Regions from separate parts of the Arthrobacter sp. AOP36-F1-5 genome, predicted to be linked through region 1. Evidence: riboswitches for the same ligand, from Rfam matches in the RefSeq annotation. Region 1 holds a riboswitch; each other region holds the start of a gene.
What was found. Region 1 has a riboswitch for thiamine pyrophosphate ahead of AC3ZI9_RS13925 (ECF transporter S component). Riboswitches for the same ligand answer to the same signal wherever they lie in the genome.

Region 1 (5,602 bases):
TGGACGCCCACCTCTCCCGGCTCAGGGGCTCGGCGGCCAGCTGCGACCTGGACCTGCCCGGGGAGCAGTCCTGGCGGGCGGCCATCGCCACCGCGGTGGCCCGGTATGACCAGGAGCGTACCGCGGACCCGGAGGACCCCGATGAGGCCGTGGTGAAACTGATCGCCACCCGGGGCCCGGAGGACCAGCCCCACGGCACCGCCTGGGTCACCGTCTCCCCCGCCCCGGAGTCCGGACGCCGCCAACGCACCGAGGGTGTCGCCGTCGTGCTCCTGGACCGCGGTTACGACTCCTCGTTGGCCGAACGGGCCCCGTGGCTGCTCCAGGGCGCCAAGACGCTTTCCTACGCGGTGAACATGGCCGCCCTGCGTCATGCCCACACACTGGGGGCGGAGGACGTCATCTTCACCTCCAGCGACGGACGCGTGCTCGAGGGGCCGACCTCCACGGTGCTGCTGGCCACCCGAGTGAACGGGGTCAAGCAGCTGGTGACCCCGATGGTGGAGACCGGAATCCTTCCCGGAACCACCCAGGGCGCGATCTTCGCGGCCGCCGAAGCCGCCGGCTGGACGTTGGGCTACGGCCCGTTGGAACCGGCGGACCTGTTCGATGCCGACGCCGTATGGCTGGTCTCCAGCCTCCGGCTGCTGGCCCCGGTCACCTCGATCGATGGCACCCCGATCTCCCGGGATCGGGCCCTGGGCACCGAACTGGCGGCCCTGCTCGAAGCCGTCGGCTAGGACCGGCTAGCCCCAGACGAGGTTCCAGGCGCCGGTGAGCAGGGCGGCCGCCGTGGCCACCACCCCCAGGGACAGGCCTCCGGCCACCAGGGCCCCGTCCCGCCAGGAGAAGGTGGCGGTCCGCGCCCAGGTGCGGTGGGTCCCGCCGAAGCCCTTGGCCTCCATCGTGACCGCCAGCCGCGAGGCGCGGCGGATGGCCTGGACCATCAGCCCCAGGCTCTGCCCCGCATTGGCCCGCAGACGCTGCACGAATCCTCCTTGGGCGCCCACGCCCCGGGCCCGGCGGGCCATGCCCAACGTCACCCATTCCTCGGCCAGCAGCCCGATCAGGCGCATCCCGGCCAAGGCACCCAACACGAAACGGTGCGGAAGCCTGGCTTGTTGGGCCAGGGCATTGGCCAGATCGGTGGGGTCGGTGCTCGAGAGGACGATGACCGCGGGAACCGCTACCGCGAAGATCCGCAGTCCGGTGGCCACCCCGGAGACCAGGGACCCCTCGCTGATCGTGGCCACCCCCAGGTCCAGCAGGACCGCGCCGGCATCGTTGCCGACCAGCGCGGTGCCCCAGGCGGCAAACAGGGCCGCCACCAGTAAAGGCCACGCCCGCAGGAGGAAGCGTCCCGGGGCGATCCCCCCGAGCCGGAGCAGCAGCAGGCTGGCGAGGACGACGATGCTGGAGGTCACCAGGTCCAGGGAGGCGATCAACGGCACCGTGGCCAGCACCACCGCAGCAAGCTTGGCCAACGGGTTGCACAGCCCGAAGAAGCTCGCCCGGGCCCCGGCATCGGGTTCCAGCCCCGGCATCCCCCCGGAGGCCCGGGCGGTGGTGGGGTCCGGGCCCTGCGGTGTGGTCCTGCCCGGTTCCCGGCAGGGGCGTCGATCGGCGACGACCTCGACCGTGGAAGCCCCCAAGGCGGCGGCGAAGCCCGCATCGTGCGTGACCGCGACGACGGCGACGCCGTCCTGGAGTTGTTCGCGCAGCAACAGCGCCAGTTCCCTCCAGGTATTGGCATCCTGGCCGAAGGTCGGTTCGTCGAGGATCAGTAGTCGGGGGCGGGCGGCGAGCACGGTGGCCACCGACAGCCGGCGCTTTTCGCCTCCCGAGAGGGTGAACGGGTTCGCCTCGGCCAGATGCCTCAGCCCCAACCGGTCCAACAGCTCATCGACCCGTCCGGTGATTTCCTCGTCGGTGTACAGCCGGGTCTTCGACCCCGGTCTGCGGGCCCGTCGTGGGCCGAAGGCCAGTTCCTCGCGCACGGTGGCGGTGACGAATTGGTGCTCGGGCTCCTGGAAGACGGTGCCGATCCGGGCGACCAGTTCCCCGGCCCGCCACCGGTAGGGCCGGTCGGCGTCCCCGGGGTCGGAGGCCCCCGCGGCGCCCTGGTCGCCGCTGAGGCCCGGCAGGGCGGCGACGCTGCCGGCCCGTTCGGGCAGCAGCCCGGCCAGGGTCAACGCCAGTGTTGATTTGCCCGCCCCGTTGGCCCCGGTGATGCACAGCGCCTGCCCGGCGTCGATCCGCAGGTCAAGACCCGATACGGCGGCAGGACCCTGGGCCGTTCTGGACACGGCCAACCCCCGTCCCCTCAACAGGCCGGCGGCCGGTGCTGCCGGCTTCGGCCGGGCCGGCAGCACGGGAGTGTGGCCGGGAACCCAGACCCCGGCGTCGATGAGCCGGTCCCGGATGGGTCCGGGGGCGAAGAGCCGGGCCGGTGTGCCCTGGTAGGCGATGCCGCCGCCGGGCTCCAGGACGATCACGCGGTCCACGGCGTCGGCCCAGGCCGCCAGCCGGTGTTCGACGATGATCATCGTCGCCCCGCTGGCGCCCACGGCGTCGATCACTGCGTCACGGACCTCCAGCACCCCCTCGGGGTCGAGGTTCGCGGTGGGTTCGTCCAGCAGGACCAGTCCCGGGCGCATGGCCAGGATCCCGGCCAGGGCCAGTCGTTGCTTCTGTCCCCCCGACAGGGAGGAGGTGGGGTGGTCCAGGGGCAGGCTGAGCCCGACGGCGTGCAGGGATTCGATGACGCGGGGCCAGATCAGTTCCGGATCCACCGAAAGGTTTTCCGCCCCGAAGGCGACGTCGTCCCCCACCCGGGCCTGGACGATCTGGGTCTCGGGGTCCTGCTGCATCAGCCCGGTCCGGCCGTGGGCGGCCGCGGCGGGTCGGCCATCGATGAGCAGTTCCCCTGCGGAGGCGTTGTCCTCATCGTCCTGCAACACCCCGGCCAGGGCATGCATGAGGGTCGATTTACCGGCCCCGGACGGGCCGACGAGCAACACCTTCTCCCCGGCGTCGATGTCCAGGTCCAGCCCCAGCACGGCGGGCTCCTCGCGTCCGGCATGCTGCCATCCCCAACCGCTGGCCCTGACCGCCGCCGCGCGGACGTCGCCGACCCCGGTGGCCGGTGAAGGGCCCCGGGCCCCGGTCGGTGCATCATGTGTCATCGGTTCAACCCAGGACCCGTTCCTGGGCGGCCTTCCGCGACGCCATCGAGGACAAGGCCCCGGTTCGCGACAGGGCCCGGGTCAGTGCCCAGGATCCCAATCCGGCGATGACCAGGCCCGAAATGGCCATGAACACCACATAGGCCAGTTTCATGCTCTCGGTGTAGTCGGGGAACCAGGAGAAGACGAAGGCGTCGTTCACTCCACCGAAGATCCCGGTCAGCAGCCCGGCGAACAGCGCCACCGGCAGCGACCAGCGGCGGTAGAGCAGCACGGCGAAGACGATTTCGGCGCCGAGGCCCTGGATGATCCCCGAGGCCCAGACCGTCCAGCCGTATTCGGAGCCCAGGAGCGAGGAAACGACCGCGGCTACCATCTCGCAGAACAGTGCGGCCCCTGGTTTGCGGATGATCAGTGCCCCCAGGACGGCGGGGAAGAGCCACATTCCGGCCAGCAGGGCGGATGAGGGCGGGAAGGCCACGAAGATGAAGTCGAAGGCGTGGTGGGTGGTGTTCCAGGCCCAGAAGATCACCCCGGAGGCCACGGCGATGACGGAGGCGACGACGATGTCCACGACGCGCCAGGTGTAACGGGCGGTCGGTGCCGCCGAGAGGGTGCTGCTCATGTGGTGTTCCTCCTTGGGTCCAAGGAGGGGAGGACCCCGCGGCGGTTCCGCGGGTCCTGAGATTCTCGACTCCCTTCGCCGGTACGAGCCGGAGCAGGTTCGAGGGTCTGCGGTGTTCCGCACTCTCAGCGTCGAAGATTCCGGCCGTGGCCGGTCGGCGACGCTCCCCTGTCGTAGGTGATTCAGTAGGGCCGAGTCTACAGCGCGTTATGCTGGGCAGGTAATCACCTACCGACGGGAGAATCGTTCGTGAACGCATTATTGAAGATCGTCGGCGCGGTCGTGTCGATCGGCGCCGGCTTCGTCGGCGGCAAGCTCGTGGACACCATCTGGTACAAGGTCACCGGAGAGAACCCCCCGAAGCCGAACGACAAGGAAGCCCAGGCCGAGGCATCGATGCGTCATGCGCTCGGGTTCGCTGTGGTCTCCGCCGTGGTGTCCGCAGTGATCCAGGTCCTGACCAACCGTGGCACGCAGCGGGCCATTGCCCGCTTCAACCACACGGCCGACGAGGTCTGATCCTCGTCAGCGGCCTTCGTCCAGGCGGCGCTGGGCCTCGGAGACCACTTCATTGAGGTCGTCGAGGACCAGCGTCTCCTGTTTGAGGTGCCGGGTCCGGTAGCCGGCACGACCGACCATATGGGCGGTCACCGGGGCGGTGAGCAGCTGGAAGAACCAGGCCAGCACCAGTATCGGCACCGCGGACCAGGCCCTGATCTGCAGGGCGACGGAGAGCAGCATCAGGAACAATCCCAGGACCTGCGGTTTCGTGGCCGCGTGCATGCGGGAGAAGAGGTCCGGGAAACGCAGCAGGCCGATGCCTGCGGCCACGGACAGCAGAGCCCCGGAGACCATGCTGATCACCACGATCCAGTCCAGGACCTGGTCCAGCATCCCGCCCTCGGTCAGTCCAAGCACGATCATTGCCCCCTCCGATCGGTGACGTAGCGGGCGATGGTGACCGAACCGATGAAGGCCACCAGCGACCCGACGACGATGAACACGATGTGGTTCAGATGCCGGTTCACGACCATGTCCACGCAGAGTCCGCACAGGATGATGATCAACAGGACGTCCAGGGCCAGAGTCCGGTCCAGGATCGACGGGCCCCTGGCCAACCGGATCAGTGCCATGACGGCGCCAAGCGCCAGGGCGACCCCGGCGATCCAGGCAGCGACGATGATCATGGGTGCTCCTTCATCGATCGGTTCGCTCGTGCTGCGGGGTCGGGGCCTGCGGGGCCCTCGGCGTCCAGGGCCGCCAGTTCCTCCCGGCTGCCCATCATCCGGATGATCCTCGCTTCGATGGACCTGACCTGCCGCCGGAAGTCCTCGGCCTCCTGGACGGTGTTGATGTCCAGCACGTGCAGGTAAAGCGTGGAGGTCGTCCGGTCGATCTCCACGACGAAGGACCCCGGGATGAGGGTCAGCACATGCCCCAGGACCGTGGCCATGAGGTCTTCCTGGCTGCGCATGCGGATGCCGATGACCGCGTTGCGCACCTTCGGCCCGCGCCGGAGGACCACGAGCACCACCTGGATGCTCGCCCGCACGATTTCACGCAGGAACAACACCGTGAACACCAGCCCCTGCCAGGGGTTGAACCGGCCGGAGAGCTCCACGGGAGGCAGTTTGAAGGTCGTCACCACCCCCAGGGCGATGACGAACCCGAAAATCAGGTTCCCGGGGCTGAAGTCCCGCCAGAGGGCGCCCCACACCAGGACCAGCCACAACATCAGGGGAAGTTCGATCAGGAAGCGGGCACGACGCCGTCGTGCCCTGGTCCGGGCGCT
Region 2 (5,602 bases), 1.1 Mb from region 1:
CGCCCGGTCCGATCCCCTGCTGAGGACCCGGGAGATCGCCGAGGCAATCGACATCCCCTACAACCAGGTCTCCAAGGCCGTGCACAAGCTCGGCCAGTTGAAACACATCGACGTCAAACGCGGGCGCACCGGTGGCGTGCAGATCAACGAATCGGGGCTGTCCCTCGGCGCCGGCACGTTGCTGCGCAGCCTCGAGGGGCAGGGCGATCTCGCCCAGTGCACCACCGACGACGGCACGGCCGCCTGCCCATTGATCGCCGGTTGCCGGCTCCGCACAGCCCTGGCGCGCGCCCAGGAGGCCTTCTACCAGGAGCTGGACCACTGGTCGATCCGCGATCTGGCGTCCTCCCCGGCGCTGGTCCCCCTTCCTTTTCCCATCTCGCGATAGCCGATTTGCCCCAGTTTTCTACAAGGTGTAGAAATGTATCATAATACTTGCGGATCAGACGCAAGTAATTCGACCTCGAGGAGATTCGATGCTCTCAGAAACGTCCCGCCCCGTCGTCCAGGCGACACTTCCCGTGATTGGCGAACGGATCGGTGAGATCACCAAGAAGTTCTATGCCGGGATGTTTGCGGCACGTCCTGAACTCCTGGACGGCTTGTTCAGTCGCGCCAACCAGAAGAACGGAGCCCAGCAACAGGCCCTGGCCGGCAGCATTGCCGCCTTCGCCTCCCACCTGATCGAACACCCCGAATCGCTGCCCGAATCAGTGCTGTCCCGCATCGCCCATAAGCACACGTCGCTGGGCATCCAGCCCGACCAGTACCAGATCGTCTTCGACCACCTGTTCGCGGCCATCGCCGAGGATCTGGGCGAAGCAGCCACCGAAGAGGTCGTCGCCGCCTGGTCCGAGGTCTACTGGCTGATGGCCGACGCCCTGGTCAAGATCGAAAAGGGCCTCTACGCCGAACAGGCCAACGACCGGATCTACGCCCCATGGAAGGTCACCTCCACGGAGGCTTCCGGCCAGGATTGCATGACGTTCCGCTTCGAGCCGGCCGATGACACCGCCGTCACGGTGGCCAAGCCCGGCCAGTTCGTGAGCATCCGCGTGCCGCTGGCCGACGGGCTGCGCCAGTGCCGCCAGTACTCCCTCTCCGACAACGTCGAATCCACCACCGAGCGGGTGTTGACCACCAAGCTGGATGAAGGCGGGGAGGTCTCCCCCTTCATGCACCGCAATCTCGAGGTCGGCGACGTCGTGGAACTGTCCAACCCCTACGGTGACATCACCCTGGACATGGAGGGCGGGCCGATCATCATCGCCACCGCCGGCATCGGGTGCACCCCGAGCGCCTCGGCCCTGCAGTCGCTGGTCTCCACCGGGTCGGACCGCCAGGTGCTGGTGCTCCACGCCGAGGCCATGGAATCGAACTGGGCGCTGAAGGACCAGATGCTCGCCGCCGTGGAGCAGCTGCCCAACGTCGAGATGCGCCTGTGGCTCGAGGACACCACCGGCACCACCGCGGACCTGCAGGCCGTCGAGGGGTTCATGAACCTGACCGGCGTCGAGCTGCCCGAGGATGCCCGGATGTACCTCTGCGGTCCGCTGCCATTCATGCGTGCGGTGCGCAGCCAGGCCATCGCCGCCGGCGTGGCCCCGCGGAACATCCACTACGAGGTCTTCGGTCCCGACCTCTGGCTTGCCGCCTAGGCACGAGCCCGCTGCCCCGGAGGGGCGCCACACCGGAGCGGCCCGCGAACTGGATTAGCCAGATCGCGGGCCGCTCCGTTACGCTCGCAACGTCCACACGGGTGCCCCAGGAGGGGCTGAGATCGAGCTGCCACCGCTCGCGACCGTCGAACCTGTCCGGGTCATGCCGGCGTAGGAAGTTGAGGGCTCAAATGAGCGATTCCACAGTAAAACCCACCACCCCGTCCGCCACCGCGTGGGAACAGCACCCACAGCACCGGTTGCAGTGGATCGAGGATCCGGAACACGGCCTGCGGGTCCCGGTCACCGCGATCTGCCTGGCGGATTCCCCCGACGGCAGCGCCAACGAGCCCCATCTGGCGTATCGGACCGCCGGTCCGGGCTCCGAACCGACCGTCGGCCTCCCGCGTCCGCGCACCCGATGGATCACCGCCCGGGGTGACACCGCCGAATACGCCGGTCGCCAACGCACCCTGCACGACGACGGCCGGTCCGCCGTGCGTCGCGGGGCCGCCTCGGCAGAATGGAGCGGCACGACCCCGGTACCGAGGCGCTCGCACCAGGGGCGTACCGTCACGCAGATGCATTACGCCCGACAGGGCACCCTCACCGACGAGATGCGCTATGTGGCGCTGCGCGAGAACTGCGACGTCGAATTGGTCCGCCGCGAAGTCGCCGCCGGACGGGCGATCATCCCGGTGAACATCAACCATCCCGAATCCGAGCCGATGATCATCGGCAAGGCCTTCCTGGTCAAGATCAACGCCAACATCGGCAACTCGGCCATCACCTCCTCGATCGCCCAGGAGGTCGACAAGCTCACCTGGGCCACCCAATGGGGCGCCGATACGGTGATGGACCTGTCCACCGGCGATGACATCCACACCACCCGCGAATGGCTGATCCGCAATTCCCCGGTGCCCATCGGCACCGTGCCGATCTACCAGGCGCTGGAGAAGGTCGATGGGGATGCATCGAAACTGACCTGGGAGATCTTCCGCGACACCGTCATCGAGCAATGCGAACAGGGCGTGGACTACATGACCATTCATGCCGGGGTGCTGCTGCGCCATGTGCCCTTGAGCGCCGACCGGGTCACCGGCATCGTCTCCCGCGGTGGATCGATCATGGCCGGGTGGTGCCTGGCCCACCACCAGGAGAACTTCCTCTACACCCATTACGACGAGCTCTGCGCCATTTTCGCCCGCTACGACGTCGCCTTCTCCCTCGGTGACGGGCTGCGCCCCGGCTCCCTGGCCGATGCCAACGACGCCGCCCAGTTCGCTGAGCTCGATACCCTGGCCGAGTTGACCCGCAGGGCCTGGCAGTTCGACGTGCAGGTGATGGTGGAAGGACCCGGACATATCCCGCTGCATCTGGTCCGCGAGAACGTCGAGCGTCAGCAGGAGCTCTGCGACGGGGCGCCGTTCTACACCCTGGGTCCGCTGGTGACCGATACGGCCCCCGGCTACGACCACATCACCAGCGCCATCGGGGCCACCGAGATCGCCCGTTACGGCACGGCGATGCTCTGCTATGTGACCCCGAAGGAGCATCTGGGGCTGCCGGATAAGGACGACGTGAAGACCGGGGTGATCACCTATAAGATCGCCGCGCATGCCGCCGATGTGGCCAAGGGGCATCCCGGGGCGACGGCCCGCGACGATGCCCTGTCGGCCGCGCGCTTCGAGTTCCGCTGGAACGACCAGTTCGCCCTGGGTCTGGATCCGGCCACGGCCCAGCGGTTCCACGACCAGACGCTGCCTGCGGAGCCGGCCAAGACCGCGCACTTCTGTTCCATGTGCGGGCCGAAGTTCTGTTCGATGCGGATCTCCCAGGACATCCGCGAGGAGTTCGGGGGAACCGAACGCCAACGGGCACTGGCCGATGACATCGAAGCCGGTTTGCAGGCGAAGAGCCGTGAATTCGCGGATTCGGGGTCCAGCATCTACCTCCAGGCGACGATCCCCGTCGGCAACGGCACCGACTGATCCACCGGGTACGACGACGGCGTCCGCACGGGAGGCAACGGGCGCCTCCAACGTTCCGGGCAACTTCTGCAGCTGCTCCCCTGGCAGGAACGCAGGCGGTTGCCCGGAGCGGTCGTCGGTATATGGACTATGTCATGTAGCCGTCCACGGCCCGGAGGTGATACGGCGCGTCCGCACCTGACGCAGCGAAGCCTTGCGGAGACCGCGATCCAGACCAATCAGTCTCCAGCGGGATCCGGGTCTGCCTGGTGGAGCCCGGGAACCCGCCCGAGCCGGGGGTGGACCTCACCGCGTTCGATCCAGGCGCGGACCATCGCGTTGAAGAACAACGGATCCTCGACGCTCCATTGATGGTGCAGCCCCGGGGCCAGACGGAAGACCGTGTCCCGGCGAACCGCGGCCACATCGGCGAATCCCTTGCGCACCAGGGCCGGTTCACGGGCCCCGGCGACCATCATCAGGCGTTCGGTGTAGTCCCCCAGCCCGTCGGGCAGGCCGCCCGCCTGGACCTCGTCCAGCATCGCCTTCATGTTGTCCGGACGCAGGGTCAGCCCATGTTCGGAGTAGAGCCTGCGGGAGTTCGCGGGAATCCCGAAGGCCCCGGCCTGGACCTTCCAGAACCATTCGGCGTCCCCTAATCGCAGTTGCGCCGCCGTGGATAACCGCGTTCCCGCCCCCACCGGCCGGATCCCTGCCCCGGTGAACAGGGCACTGGCGAAGAGCTCGGGATGCCGGGCCAGTACACGCAGGCCCACGACGCCGCCCAGGGACTGGCCAACCAGGTGGACCCGGCCGTCCTCGATCTCTTCGGCGATGAAGGCCGCGACGTCATCCGCGGCGCTATCGAGCCCGCGCCAGTCCTCATCGGCCCGGCCGCCGAACCCGGGCAGATGCGGGGTGAAGATCCGATAGGCAGGGAAGGCCTTGACCTGGGGATCCCACATCCAGTTGGCCACGTTGCCGCCATGGAGAAAGACCAGCGTCTGGGCTGGTTTGCCGTCCGTGCGGGGACGCACCGGGGGGTGGATCTCCGGGTAGCCGGCCGGATCGGGGCGTTCCCCGACGGAGGGAGGCACCGTGGGCTTTTCGTTCATGGCAGATTCCCTTCGACGGAGTCGAGCCAGTTCAGTTCGGCACCGACGTGGGCGATGCCGTGGTCCAGCGTGGCGGCCATCAGGTAGCCGCGTCGGTCGGCCAGGGCGGCCTCGTCCAATTCCGCGCGCAGGGCCCGGTAGGACCGCTGCAGGTCCTCGGCCTCGGTGCGACGTGCCGCAAGCAGTTCCAGGACCTCGTGGCGCTCGAGCTCCCCGGAGAAGAAGATCCGGCCCAGGAAGGGCTCACGGGCGGGCTGCCGGTCCAGCGTTCCGGTCAGCCAGTCCTGCAAAGCCGCCCGCCCCGCCTCGGTGATGTGGTGCTCCTGGCGCGCCGGGTAGTTCTCCTGCGGAACGGTCCGGACCGTGGCCAGGCCCTGGTCCACCAGTTGGGCCAGGGTGCGGTAGATCTGTGCCTTATCGGCATTCCAGAAGTGGTTGATGCTCGAGTCGAAATGCTTCTTCAGGTCGTAGCCGGTCATCGGCGACAAGCTCAGGAGCCCGAGGATCAAACGTGCGAGGATCATGTGTCCATCATGCCAGCCTGCTAGGTGAACTATCGCCTATCGGCCCAGCGTGTGCCTCCGCGCCACCGGGCGGTCCCGCTGAGGGATATGGGGCGGGAACGTCCAGCGGGCCATCCTTGATGGTCCGCTGGACGTTCCCGCCCCTGGTGCTCCTCGCGGTGGAACCGGCTAGGCGCCCAGGCGCTGCTTCAGCCCGTCCAGCTCATCCTGCAGGGACTGCGGCAGGGAGGGCCCGAATTTGGCGTACCACTCCTCGATATCCGCCAGTTCGCGCTTCCACTCCTCCGGGTCGACCGTCACGGCCACCTCGAGGTCCTCGGCGGTGAACGAGTCCA
Region 3 (5,602 bases), 970 kb from region 1:
GAGGGTGGGTGCACTCCTGCAGCCCGGGCGATGGACCGCAGTTCCTGCTCGGTGTACACGGCCAGTTCCTCGGGTCCCAGGTGGCGATCCCAGAGGTAGCGTGCGAGCGTCTTGGCCTTGGTACTGCGGTTATTCACTGCACGGGCAGTGGATCTGAAGGTACTCGGGTCCTGGCTCATGCCGCATTCCTCTCACCGGGGAGCAAGAAAGCAGCCTACCAAGCGAAGACGAGCCTGCTGAGCATGGCCCGAGTCCGGGCTTACCCCCAGAGGGCGGAGTATCCCCTGATCCACCCACCGGCGACACCCAGGCCCAACACCACCGCCAAAACGCTGAGCACACCGGTAGCCATGATCCAGTCCGCTCGTTGGAGTCTGATGGGCTTCCAGATGGTTCGGGGAGTCAGTCCCAGACCGCGGGACTCCATGGACTGGGCCATGCGCTCACCCCGGCGCAGCGAGACCACGAGCAGGGCGAAGGAGGCATGCCCGAACTCCCGGATCGTGGGGCGACGCAGCCCCGGAGCCAGCTCGGGAGCCCGCACCCCATGGGCCTGCCGGATCGTCTGCCAGGTGCCCGGCAGATCTTGGAGCATCTGGTATCCGGCCAGGACGGCATGGGAGAGACGCGGACCCAGTCTGGCCTGTTGATGCAGGCTGTCGGTCAGGGCCACGGCATCGGTGGAGAGGACGAAACCGATCGACAACACCCCCAGAACGAACGTGCGCAGGGCCAGGGAAGTCCCCAGGTTCACCCCCTCGACGCTGACCTGCAGGCCCAGCACCGTGAAGAGTTCCTCCCCCGGCCGGGTGATGGCATTGATCATGAGCATCCCGAGGGCAAAACCCAGGAACGGGATATGGGCCAGCAGCAGCATCCGGGGCGAGGGCCGGCCCCAGATCAGCACGGCGGCCAGCGCCAACGGATAGAGCAGGGCCGGGGTCAGCGGGTCGAAGACGAAGAGCAAGGCGAAGGAGACCACGAAGAGCAGGGCGAGCTTCATGGTGGGGTTGCGACGGCCCAAGGGCGTGGTCGTGACCACCCACGGAAAGGGGGCCGCGCTCACGAGGGCACCTGCATCCGTGCCGCAGGCGCAACTTCGCGATCCAGAGCATCCAGGATGTTCTTGATCTGCTCCGGACTCTTCCCGAGGCCCAGCAGCCAGTCCAGCAGCGGGGGCAGCACGATCCCTGCCCTGGCCAAGACGTCTCGGTCGCCCAGCACGTCAAAAATCGGCCCGTCGGCGATGATGGTGCCCTCGGCGATGACGATTCCCCGGTGGGCCAGGCTCGCGACACTGCGTAGATCGTGGCTGGAAAACAGGATCGACTGTCCGTCGGCCGCCGCGTCCCGGAAGGCTCCCATCATCGAGATGGTGGCTTTCCGGTCCAACCCGTAACCCGGTTCGTCGGCCAACAGGACGTTGCGGGAATGAGCGAGCATGGCCGCAACGCTGAGCCGCCGCTTTTCCCCGCCCGAGAGTCGGAACGGGTTGCTCGCGGCCAGATGCGTCAGCCGGTGTTCGGCCAGCAGGTCATCGATCTTCTCCTGGGCAGGACGACCATTGATGAGCGCCGGCAGGCCATGGCCAACTTCTTCTCGGACCGTGGTGGCCACGAATTGGTGTTCGGGGTTCTGGAACACCAGCCCGGGGCGGTCCCCCGATATCGTGCCGGCAAGTGGTTGCAGCAGCCCGGCGAGCGCGAGCAACAGACTGGTCTTGCCCGTCCCGTTGGCGCCCAACAGGGCGACGATCTCCCCGGAGCGTAGTTCCAGGTCGATGCCTTCAAGTTGGGGGCTGATCACCGCGGGTTCGCGGCGTCGTTTCCGGGCAGGGATTGGCGCCCGGGTGATCGAGAGGCCCCGGGCTGAGAGGACCACGCTGTCGGTGGCCTGCGTCGGCTGCGGAACCGTTGGTTGGCCCTCCGCCCAGTGCAGCAATTCTTCGCGGACGATGGGCGATGCCAAACCGCCTTCGGTGCCGCATGCAGCCTGCAGCTCGGTTTCCAACGGTGTCCAGCACCCGGCGTCCACGAGCTGGCGTGCCGATTGTTTTAACACGGTCTGTGTGGGGCCGTCAGCGATCAGGGCCCCTTCGGCGTCGAGCACGATGGCCCGTCCGGGAAGCCCCGCCACACCGTCGGCTCCCGCATACTCGTCGATGCGGTGTTCCACCAGCACCACGGCGGGGCCACGGTCGTGCACCGCCCGGTCGATGGACCGGCGCACCGAGGAGATGCCTTCGGCGTCAAGCATCGAGGTGGGTTCGTCGAGCAGCAGCACCGGCGGCTCCACGACCAGACTGGCCGCCAAGGCAACCCGTTGACCTTGGCCACCGGAGAGTTGCCGTGTTGACCTGTCCTTGAGGCTGGCTCCGTTGACCTGTTCCAGCACCTCATCGATCAGGCCCTCGATCTGTCGTGGGGGTACCGCATGGTTCTCCAGTGGAAGGGCGATCTCCCGCTGCACATCGGGCATGCACATCGCCGATTCGGGGTCCTGGGCCAGGACGCCGACGGTCCGTGACAATTCGGCGACGCCGGTGTGAGCGGTGTCCTGACCAGCGACGAGGACCCGGCCAGTGAACCGTGCCGCCACCGAATGCGGGATGACCCCGGTCATCAGGTTTAAAAGCGTCGACTTTCCGGCCCCCGAGGGCCCCAGGATGATGACCTGTTCGCCTGCTTCGAGACTCAAGGTCACCCGATCCAGGACCGGCACCTGCCTTCGGGGGTAGGTTACGGTCACGTTCTCAAGCACGACTACCGGCGTGCTTGCCGGTTTCATGCTCCCTCGGCGGTTGGCTGGTCCCGGCCGATGGCGTAGTTGTCCACGACGCCGGTTTTAGCCAGGGCGTTAACGGTCTTGCGGGCCAGGAGACCGCCGAGAATGAGCCCGGAGAGCAGTTGAACGATGAGCCGGATGACAAAGAAATCCTGGCCGTACCACCCGAAACGGAAGGCCGAGACGGCGAAGGCCAATCCTGCTCCGAGTAGTCCGGAGCAAGCGTAGGTGAGCCAGCTGAAAGACCGGTAGCGACGCAGGGCGAAGGGAAGTTCGCTGCCCAGACCTTGGATGGCGGCCACCAGGAAAAGCATGGGTCCTGCCGTCGAGCCGAGGAAAACGACCTCCACCCCACCGGCAATGACCTCCGCGAGGATCCCGGCGAAGGGTCGTCTGATGATGGCGACGGCGATCGGGGCCACGATGAGCCACCCGCCGAAGAGTAGATGCGAGGAGAGGTCCCCGAACGGGCCCATCAGCAGGGTCAGCCCGGCCGATGCCTGGACCAACGCCCAGTAGAGGAATCCGAAGACGACCCCCAGGACCACGATGAGCACCAGGTCCTTGAGGTCGAAGGAAAAGCGTCGTCGCGCCGGTAGTGGCGTGGTGGATGGCGGCGTTATTGAGTGCACTGTCGTGCCCCTTCTGTTGAGTGAACAGGGCACGGGATTTAGAGTTTTGCCTCCCTGCGCTGGCATGACCCAGATCAGGTTCGACGGTCGAAGCTTGATCAGCTTCCTCTCAGCCCGGCTCACCGGACTCCCGTGTTCAGCACAGACTGTACACGTGGACACGAAGTTGTCGAATCGCTGCGTGAAGTGTGTAGGGTGTGGTGCAGTGACACGGGGTGCCATGATTTCTGGCTGAGAGAACACCCGTTGAACCTGATCTAGTTCGAACTAGCGAAGGGATGTTGCAGGTGCTTCTTCACCTAAACCTCCATGTTGGAAGGTCCTGCCGGACCGCCACCCCACGGCCCGATGTCGCCATGCGTTGGTTGCGTCCACCCTGGCGCTCCGCATCCTGCCGTGCCGTCTCTCGGCCAGCGGTTTAGCCTCTGCCCGCCAGCTGCGGCCCAGCTGAAACCTCTCCTGCGCAGCCTGCTCTCCACCGTCGGACACCACAGCACGACCACCGTGCTCCCCGCGTGTCTCACGGGGCCCTCACCTCTCTCCCCCGGGCGATGCTGCCCGCAACGATCCTCTTCATTTCCACCACCACCTGCCCTCGGCAGCCATGAAAGCGAGACCAAATGAACCTCTCAGACCAGATTGTCCTTGTCACCGGGGGCGCCCGCGGTTTGGGCCGTCATATCGTGCAGGCCTTCGCCGCACAAGGCGCCCGCGTCGTCATCAACTACCGGCAGTCCGCCGAAGCCGCCGAGAAACTTGCTGCCGGTCTGGGGCCCGACCGTGCCCTGGCAGTCCAGGCAGATGTCACCGATCCGGCGCAGGTCACCGCCATGCTCGTGGCCTCCCAGGCCCATTTCGGTTCCCCCGTGACCACCGTGGTGAACAACGCGCTGGCCGATTTCTCCTTCAATGGCGAGGCCCGATCCTCGGCCGCAGAGATTGGTTGGGAGGAGTTCACCACCCAGTTCTCCGGTAGTGTTCGCGGCGCACTGAACACCGCCCAGGCGGCGCTGCCGGGGATGCGTAAACAGGGCTTCGGGCGGATCATCAACATCGGCACCAACCTCTTCCAAAACCCCGTGGTCCCGTACCACGACTACACCGCCTCCAAAGCCGCCCTGCTGGCCCTGACCCGAACACTCGCCGCCGACCTGGGCCAACACCAGGTCTCGGTGAACATGGTCTCCGGTGGTCTACTACGCACCACGGACGCCAGCGCCGCGACCCCCGAAGAGGTCTTCGACTTCATCGCCTCCTCCACCCCCTTGCGCAAGGTCACCACACCGGCCGAATTCGCCGACGCCATCCTGTTCTTCGCTTCCCCCTGGGCCCGTGCGGTCACCGGGCAGAATCTGGTGGTCGACGGCGGACTGGTGATGAACTAGAGATGAGCACACACCCCATCAACACAGCCGAAACGGCACCACGCCAACTACATTTCAACGCCTTCCTCAACGCCTGCGGGCACCACCAGGCAGCGTGGCGCCACCCGGACTCTGCGGTTGAGCAACTGGGCAGCATCGAGCATTACGAACGGTTGGCCCAAACCGCCGAGGCCGGCCTCTTCGATGCCGTGTTCTTCGCCGACGGACACTCGGCGGGAAACCCGGCAGCCGGCCCCCGGTGGTTCTTCGAACCGTTGACGGCGCTGGCCGCCATGGCGCGGAGCACCAGCCGCATCGGGCTGATCTCCACCGTCTCCACGACCTTCTACACCCCGTACCACGCTGCCAGGATGCTCGCCTCGCTGGATCACCTCAGCGCCGGGCGCATCGGGTGGAATGTGGTCACCTCGATGTTCGACGCCGAGGCGCGCAACCACTCGATGGATTCCATGCCGGCCAGTCCCGAACGTTATGCCCGGGCCGCCGAATTCATCGACGTCGCGCTGGCCCTCTGGGATTCCTGGGCCGATGACGCGGTGCTCGCCGATCGTTCGGGGTTCTTCGCCGATCCCGAGAAAGTCAGGCCCATCAACCACGACGGCGAGCATTTCGGTGTTGCCGGGCCGCTGAACGTGCCCCGGGGCCCGCAAGGCCGGCCGGTCCTGTTCCAGGCCGGGGCCTCGGAATCCGGTCGCCAGCTAGCGGCACGCCATGCCGAAGGGATCTACGCGGTGGCCTACGATCTGGCCAGCGGGCAGGACTACTACGCGGATCTGAAGCAGCGCATTGCCGCCGAAGGCA
Region 4 (5,602 bases), 460 kb from region 1:
CAGCTATTCCGCATTCCCGTCGGCCACTGGGGCGAAGTGGTCCTCAACTGGTTCATCGCCAACCTCGGCGGGCTCTTCAACCTCATCAAGTCCTTCTTCCAGAACTGGTACGACGGGCTGGCGTGGATCCTCACCGCTCCGCCGTTCTGGGTCGTCATCCTCGTGCTGGCCCTGCTGGCCTGGCTCCTGCGCAGTTGGAAGATGGCCATCGGTACGGTCATCGGACTGCTGTTGATCTACGGGATGAACCAGTGGGAGCACTCGATGGAGACCCTGTCGCTGGTCCTGGTGGCCAGCATCGTCGCGGTGATCATCAGTGTTCCGCTGGGCATCCTCACCGCCAAATCCAAGATCGTTTCGGCGGTCGTCAAGCCGATCCTGGACTTCCTGCAAACCATGCCTGCCTTCGTCTACCTGGTCCCGGCGATCCTGCTGTTGGGGATCGGCGTCGTCCCCGGAATCGTGGCCACGATCGTGTTCGGCATGGCGCCGGGCACCCGCTTCACCGAATTGGGGATCCGCAGCGTCGATACCGAGGTCGTCGAGGCCGGCCAGGCCTTCGGCGCCTCCCCGGGACGCATCCTGCGCCAGATCCAGATCCCGCTGGCGCTGCCGACCATCATGGCCGGCATCAACCAGGTCATCATGCTCTCCCTGTCCATGGTGGTCATCGCCGGCATGGTCGGCGCCGGTGGTCTCGGCAAGGATGTCTACGCCTCCCTGACGACCCTGAACACTCCCCTGGGTGTCGAATCAGGTCTGTCGGTGGTCATTCTGGCCATCTTCCTGGACCGCATCACCGCCTCCCTGGGCCAATCCAACGTGCCGGCGAAAAACGGCTAACGACCCTACGCCCCGCTGGCGGGGCGCGAAGAAAGGAAATGAACAATGCAAAGGAAATTCGCATCAATGATGGGGATCGCCGCCACGGCGGCCCTCGCGCTGACCGCCTGCGGCAGCGGCGACACCGGAAGCAGCGAATCCGAGGTCCCCGACTCGCCTGAGAACGGCGACCAGGCCGCGCTGAACATCGGCGTCATGGCCGGCTGGGACGAAGGCGTGGCCGTGTCCAACCTCTGGAAGCAGATCCTGGACAAGAAGGGCTACGACGTCGAACTCACCGACGCCGATGCCGGCCCGGTCTTCGCCGGTGTCGCCTCCGGTGACCTGGACCTGACCATGGACGTCTGGATGCCGCTGACGCACAAGAAGTACTTGAAGAAGTACGGCGACGACATGACCAAGCTGGGCACCTGGTACGACGATGCCAAGCTGACCATCGCGGTCAACGAAGACGCCCCGATCGATTCGCTCGAGGACCTGGCGGCCAATGCCGACAAGTTCGGCAACACGATCTATGGCATCGACCCGGGCGCCGGGCTGACCGACACCACCGAAAAGGCGGCCATCCCGGACTACGGCCTGGAGAAGATGGACTTCAAGACCTCCTCCACCCCGGCCATGCTGGCCCAGCTGAAGAAGGCCACGGACGCCGATGAGGACATCGTCGTCACCCTGTGGCGCCCGCACTGGGCCTACGACGAGTTCCCGATCAAGGATCTGAAGGATCCCAAGGGTGCCATGGGCGACGCGGAAACCATCACCTCCTACGGCAACGCCGACTTCGCCGACACCTACCCGGGACTGACCGAGTGGTTGAACGACTTCACGATCGACGATGACCACCTGTTCTCCCTGGAGAACGCCATGTTCAACGACACGGACACCGATGACTACGGACCGATCGTCGACAAGTGGATCTCCGAGAACCAGGACTACGTGGATTCGCTGACCGAGAAGTAGCCACGATCCATCGGCAGGTGCCATGGCACCGACCGTAGCGAAGGGCCCGGACCGCATTGAATGCGGTCCGGGCCCTTCGTCTGTCGGGGCACTCGGCCGGGCGGATCAGCCGATCGAACGCATGATCTTCCGCTTGGCCCAGCCGAAGGGCGGGTAGACGGCCCGCAACGTATCGAGCATCGCGGTCTTGGACAGCACCGGACGTTGCTGGCTGAAGGTATCGAACCCGAATTTGCCGTGGTAGTTCCCCGTCCCCGAGGCCCCCACCCCGCCGAAGGGCAGCGCGGGGACCGCCAGGTGCATGCTGCACACATTATGGGCGATCGCCCCGGCCCGCACCTGGTCCTCGAAGGAGGTGTGCAGGCGCGGGCGTTCGCTGAACAGGTAGGCGGCCAGCGGTGAGGGGCGGGAGTTGATGAACCGCACCGCATCATCGAAGCGGTCGACCTGGATGATCGGCAGGATCGGACCGAAAATCTCCTCCGTCATCACCGGGGCCGCCGGGTCGACGTCAGCCAGGACCGTGGGGGCGATGTACCTCGCCTCCGCGTCGCTGGTCCCCCCGGCCACCACCCGTCCCTGCCCCAGATAGGATTCCAGACGTTCGAAGTGCGAGGCGTTGATGATCCGCCCATAGTCCTTGCTGCCCGAGGGGTCCTTCCCATAGAACGCGCCGATGGCCTTGGGCAGCTGCTTTTCCAGTTCGGCCGCCGCCGTGGCCCCGACCGCCAGGACGTAGTCCGGGGCGACACAGGTCTGTCCGGCATTCATGAACTTCCCGTGGGCCAACCGCCGGGCGATGGCGGGGAAGTTCCCGTCGGCGACCACCGCCGGACTCTTCCCGCCCAGTTCCAGGGTCACCGGGGTCAGCGTTTCCGCCGCGGCCCGGGCCACGATCTTCCCGACCCGTTCGCCTCCGGTGTAGAAGATGTGGTCGAAGTCCATCTCCAGAAGTTCGCTCGTCGTCTCCGCGGCCCCCTCCAGGACCGCGACAGCGCGCCGATCCAGGTACTGCGGGATGAGGGCGGCCATGACCGCCGAGGTGGCCGGAGCCAGTTCGGAGGGTTTGAGGATCACGGTGTTCCCTGCCGCCAGGGCACCGACCAGCGGGCCGAGCAGCAACAGGACCGGATAGTTCCAGGGGGCGATCACCAGGACCATGCCCAACGGACGCGCCTGGACGCGGGCCGACGCCGGTTGCAGCGACAGCGGGACCTTCACCGCCTCATCCGCCATCCAGTCGCCCAGGTGCAACAGGGCATGATCGATTTCGGCCTTCACCCGATCCAGTTCGGTCAGCCGGGATTCGGCCGCCGGTTTACCCAGATCCGTCATCAACGCGTCACATAGGGTCTGTTCTTGATCCTGGATCAGCCGTTCGAGTGCCTTGAGCTGGGCGCTGCGGAACCTGCGGGGGTGGGCCAGCCGGGAGTCGGCGGCATCACGCAGCCGGCGGGCCGCGGTGGCCGGGAGTTCGGCGTCGGGGCCCGCCGGCACGACGGGCGCGGAAACTGCTGGGGGACGGGAACGTCGGTTCATGGCCATGGGTACGACACTAACGTGGACACCGCCGGCGGGGCAGCCGGTCGGTTTGCCGCCCCCAGTGGGGGACTGTAGGCTCACGATCACTGACACGGGGTGTCCGCCACCGGCGCGGACTGAGAGCACACCCGGCAAGAACCTGATCTAGTTCGTACTAGCGGAGGGATGTCGCCCATGCACCAACATGCGCCCACCTTGGCCCATTCACCCACCGACTGCTTTGTTGAGGCGGTGCTCGCATGAGCGCGCCGGTTCCCGGAAGCGGGATCTACCTCGTCGCCAACTCCACCAGCACGGCCGGACGGCCCTTGGCCACCATCGTGGCCGAGGCCGTCGCCGCGGGGGTCGGGACCATCCAGCTGCGCTGCAAGGACCTGTCCGCCCGCGAATTCCTGGCCGAGGCGGCCGCCTGCGCCGAACACACCGCGGGCCGGGCCCTGCTGCTGCTCAACGACCGGGTGGACGTCTACCTGGCGGCCCGTGCGGCAGGGATCCGCGTGGACGGGGTCCATATCGGCCAGAAGGACCTGCCCGCCGAACTCGTCCGGTCCCTCATCGGACCCGATGCCGTGCTGGGGCTCAGCGCCAGCACCGAGGACCACTTCGCGGCAGTAGCGGAACTGCCGGCAGGCACCATCGACTATCTGGGCACCGGGGCCGTCCGGGCCACGCCCACCAAGAAGGACCACCCGACCCCGCTGGGGTTCCCCGGCCTGGCCTCGTTGATCTCCCGGGCCCCGCTGCCCTGCGTGGCGATCGGCGGGCTGGGCTCCGGCGACGCCGCGGACGCGCACACCGCCGGGGCCATCGGCATGGCCGTCGTGCGGGCCATCTGCTCCGCCGCCGAACCCCGGGACTCTGCTGCCGCCCTGGTTCAGGAATGGACCCGGGCAGCACGAACGGAGACCGCATGAGCGCCCCGAACACCCCCAACATCCTGTCCATCGCCGGGGCCGACCCCTCCGGCGGGGCCGGGATCCAGGCCGACCTGAAATCGATTGCCGCCTGCGGTGGCTACGGGATGGCGGCGATCACCGCACTGACCGCCCAGAACACCCGGGGAGTCACCGGGGTCCATACCCCTCCGGCGGAATTCCTCACCCGGCAACTTGAGACGGTCGCCGCCGATATCCGGATCGATGCGGTGAAGATCGGCATGCTGGCCTCCGCCGAGGTCATCGAAGCCACCACCGCCTGGCTGGGTACCCGCCCGGGCACCACCGTCGTGGTGGACCCGGTGCTGATCTCCACGTCCGGGGACCGCTTATTGGAGCACGACGCCGAGGAGGCCCTGCGTCGGCTGCTCCCGTGGGCCGATGTCCTGACCCCGAACACCGCGGAATTGGCGGCACTGCTCGAGGAGCCGGTCTGCACCCGATGGGACGACGTCCTGGACCAGGCAGCCCGGCTCGCGAGGCGGTATTCTGTCCTGGTCCTGGCCAAGGGCGGCCACCTCACCGGCAGCCGGTGCCCGGATGCCCTCGTGGGCCCCGACGGCGTCATGGCTGCCGTGGAGGGTGACCGCATCGACACCCCGAACACCCATGGGACCGGGTGCTCGCTCTCCGCGGCGCTGGCTACCCTGTGGGCCCGCTGCGGGGACTGGGGGGATGCCCTGCGGCTGGCCCGCGGGTGGCTTGAAGGCGCCCTGCACCGTGCCGATGAACTCGAGGTCGGCGAAGGACATGGTCCGGTGAATCATTTCGGGGCGCTCTGGGACGGTACGGCGATCCCGACGACGGGGGCCTTGCTGGGCACCTGGTGGAACGATCTGGCACCGCTGCGTTCGGGGATCGACGATCTGCCGTTCATCCGTGCGCTGCGGGACGGGACCCTGCCCTCGGAGGACTTCCACTTCTATCTGGCCCAGGATTCCTTGTACCTGCGGACCTACTCCCGGGTCCTCTCCCGTGCCGCCGAGTTGGCGCCGAACCGCGAAGAGCAGCAGTTCTGGGCTTCCGGGGCCGTCGGCGCCCTCGAGGAGGAGGCGAATCTACATCTGCACCGGCTCGGAGATGCCCCCGATCCGGAACCCAGCCCCACCACCTCGGCCTACCTGAACCACCTGGTGGCCTCCGGCGATTCCTATCCCGAGCTCGTGGCGGCCATCCTGCCCTGTTATTGGCTCTACCAGGACATCGGCCAGCGGCTGGCCGCCGCGGCCCACCCGGGCCACCCCTATGCCGACTGGCTCGCCGCCTACTCCTCCCCCGAGTTCGACGAAGCCACCAGCGAGGCCATCGCGCTGGTCCAGAAG

Region 2: another riboswitch for thiamine pyrophosphate. It lies ahead of thiC (phosphomethylpyrimidine synthase ThiC); the one in region 1 lies ahead of AC3ZI9_RS13925 (ECF transporter S component).
Region 3: another riboswitch for thiamine pyrophosphate. It lies ahead of AC3ZI9_RS09425 (ECF transporter S component); the one in region 1 lies ahead of AC3ZI9_RS13925 (ECF transporter S component).
Region 4: another riboswitch for thiamine pyrophosphate. It lies ahead of thiE (thiamine phosphate synthase); the one in region 1 lies ahead of AC3ZI9_RS13925 (ECF transporter S component).

The regions. Positions count from the first base shown of each region.
Region 1 is NZ_CM176892.1:3,039,017-3,044,618, forward strand. It holds gene AC3ZI9_RS13915 (aminodeoxychorismate lyase) at 1-740, shown strand, start outside; gene AC3ZI9_RS13920 (ATP-binding cassette domain-containing protein) at 747-3,185, opposite strand; gene AC3ZI9_RS13925 (ECF transporter S component) at 3,190-3,810, opposite strand; TPP riboswitch at 3,864-3,990, opposite strand; gene AC3ZI9_RS13930 (DUF4235 domain-containing protein) at 4,060-4,329, shown strand; gene mnhG (monovalent cation/H(+) antiporter subunit G) at 4,336-4,734, opposite strand; gene AC3ZI9_RS13940 (MrpF/PhaF family protein) at 4,731-4,997, opposite strand; gene AC3ZI9_RS13945 (Na+/H+ antiporter subunit E) at 4,994-5,602, opposite strand, start outside.
Region 2 is NZ_CM176892.1:614,480-620,081, reverse strand. It holds gene AC3ZI9_RS02845 (RrF2 family transcriptional regulator) at 1-388, shown strand, start outside; gene AC3ZI9_RS02840 (globin domain-containing protein) at 477-1,658, shown strand; TPP riboswitch at 1,746-1,853, shown strand; gene thiC (phosphomethylpyrimidine synthase ThiC) at 1,850-3,649, shown strand; gene AC3ZI9_RS02830 (alpha/beta fold hydrolase) at 3,868-4,743, opposite strand; gene AC3ZI9_RS02825 (PadR family transcriptional regulator) at 4,740-5,267, opposite strand; gene AC3ZI9_RS02820 (phosphoenolpyruvate carboxykinase (GTP)) at 5,436-5,602, opposite strand, start outside.
Region 3 is NZ_CM176892.1:2,064,566-2,070,167, forward strand. It holds gene AC3ZI9_RS09410 (hypothetical protein) at 1-179, opposite strand, end outside; gene AC3ZI9_RS09415 (energy-coupling factor transporter transmembrane component T family protein) at 260-1,066, opposite strand; gene AC3ZI9_RS09420 (ABC transporter ATP-binding protein) at 1,063-2,697, opposite strand; gene AC3ZI9_RS09425 (ECF transporter S component) at 2,784-3,416, opposite strand; TPP riboswitch at 3,451-3,560, opposite strand; TPP riboswitch at 3,618-3,712, shown strand; gene AC3ZI9_RS09430 (3-oxoacyl-ACP reductase) at 4,037-4,801, shown strand; gene AC3ZI9_RS09435 (LLM class flavin-dependent oxidoreductase) at 4,804-5,602, shown strand, end outside.
Region 4 is NZ_CM176892.1:3,499,809-3,505,410, reverse strand. It holds gene AC3ZI9_RS16195 (ABC transporter permease) at 1-843, shown strand, start outside; gene AC3ZI9_RS16190 (glycine betaine ABC transporter substrate-binding protein) at 910-1,803, shown strand; gene AC3ZI9_RS16185 (aldehyde dehydrogenase family protein) at 1,909-3,348, opposite strand; TPP riboswitch at 3,428-3,528, shown strand; gene thiE (thiamine phosphate synthase) at 3,585-4,259, shown strand; gene thiD (bifunctional hydroxymethylpyrimidine kinase/phosphomethylpyrimidine kinase) at 4,256-5,602, shown strand, end outside.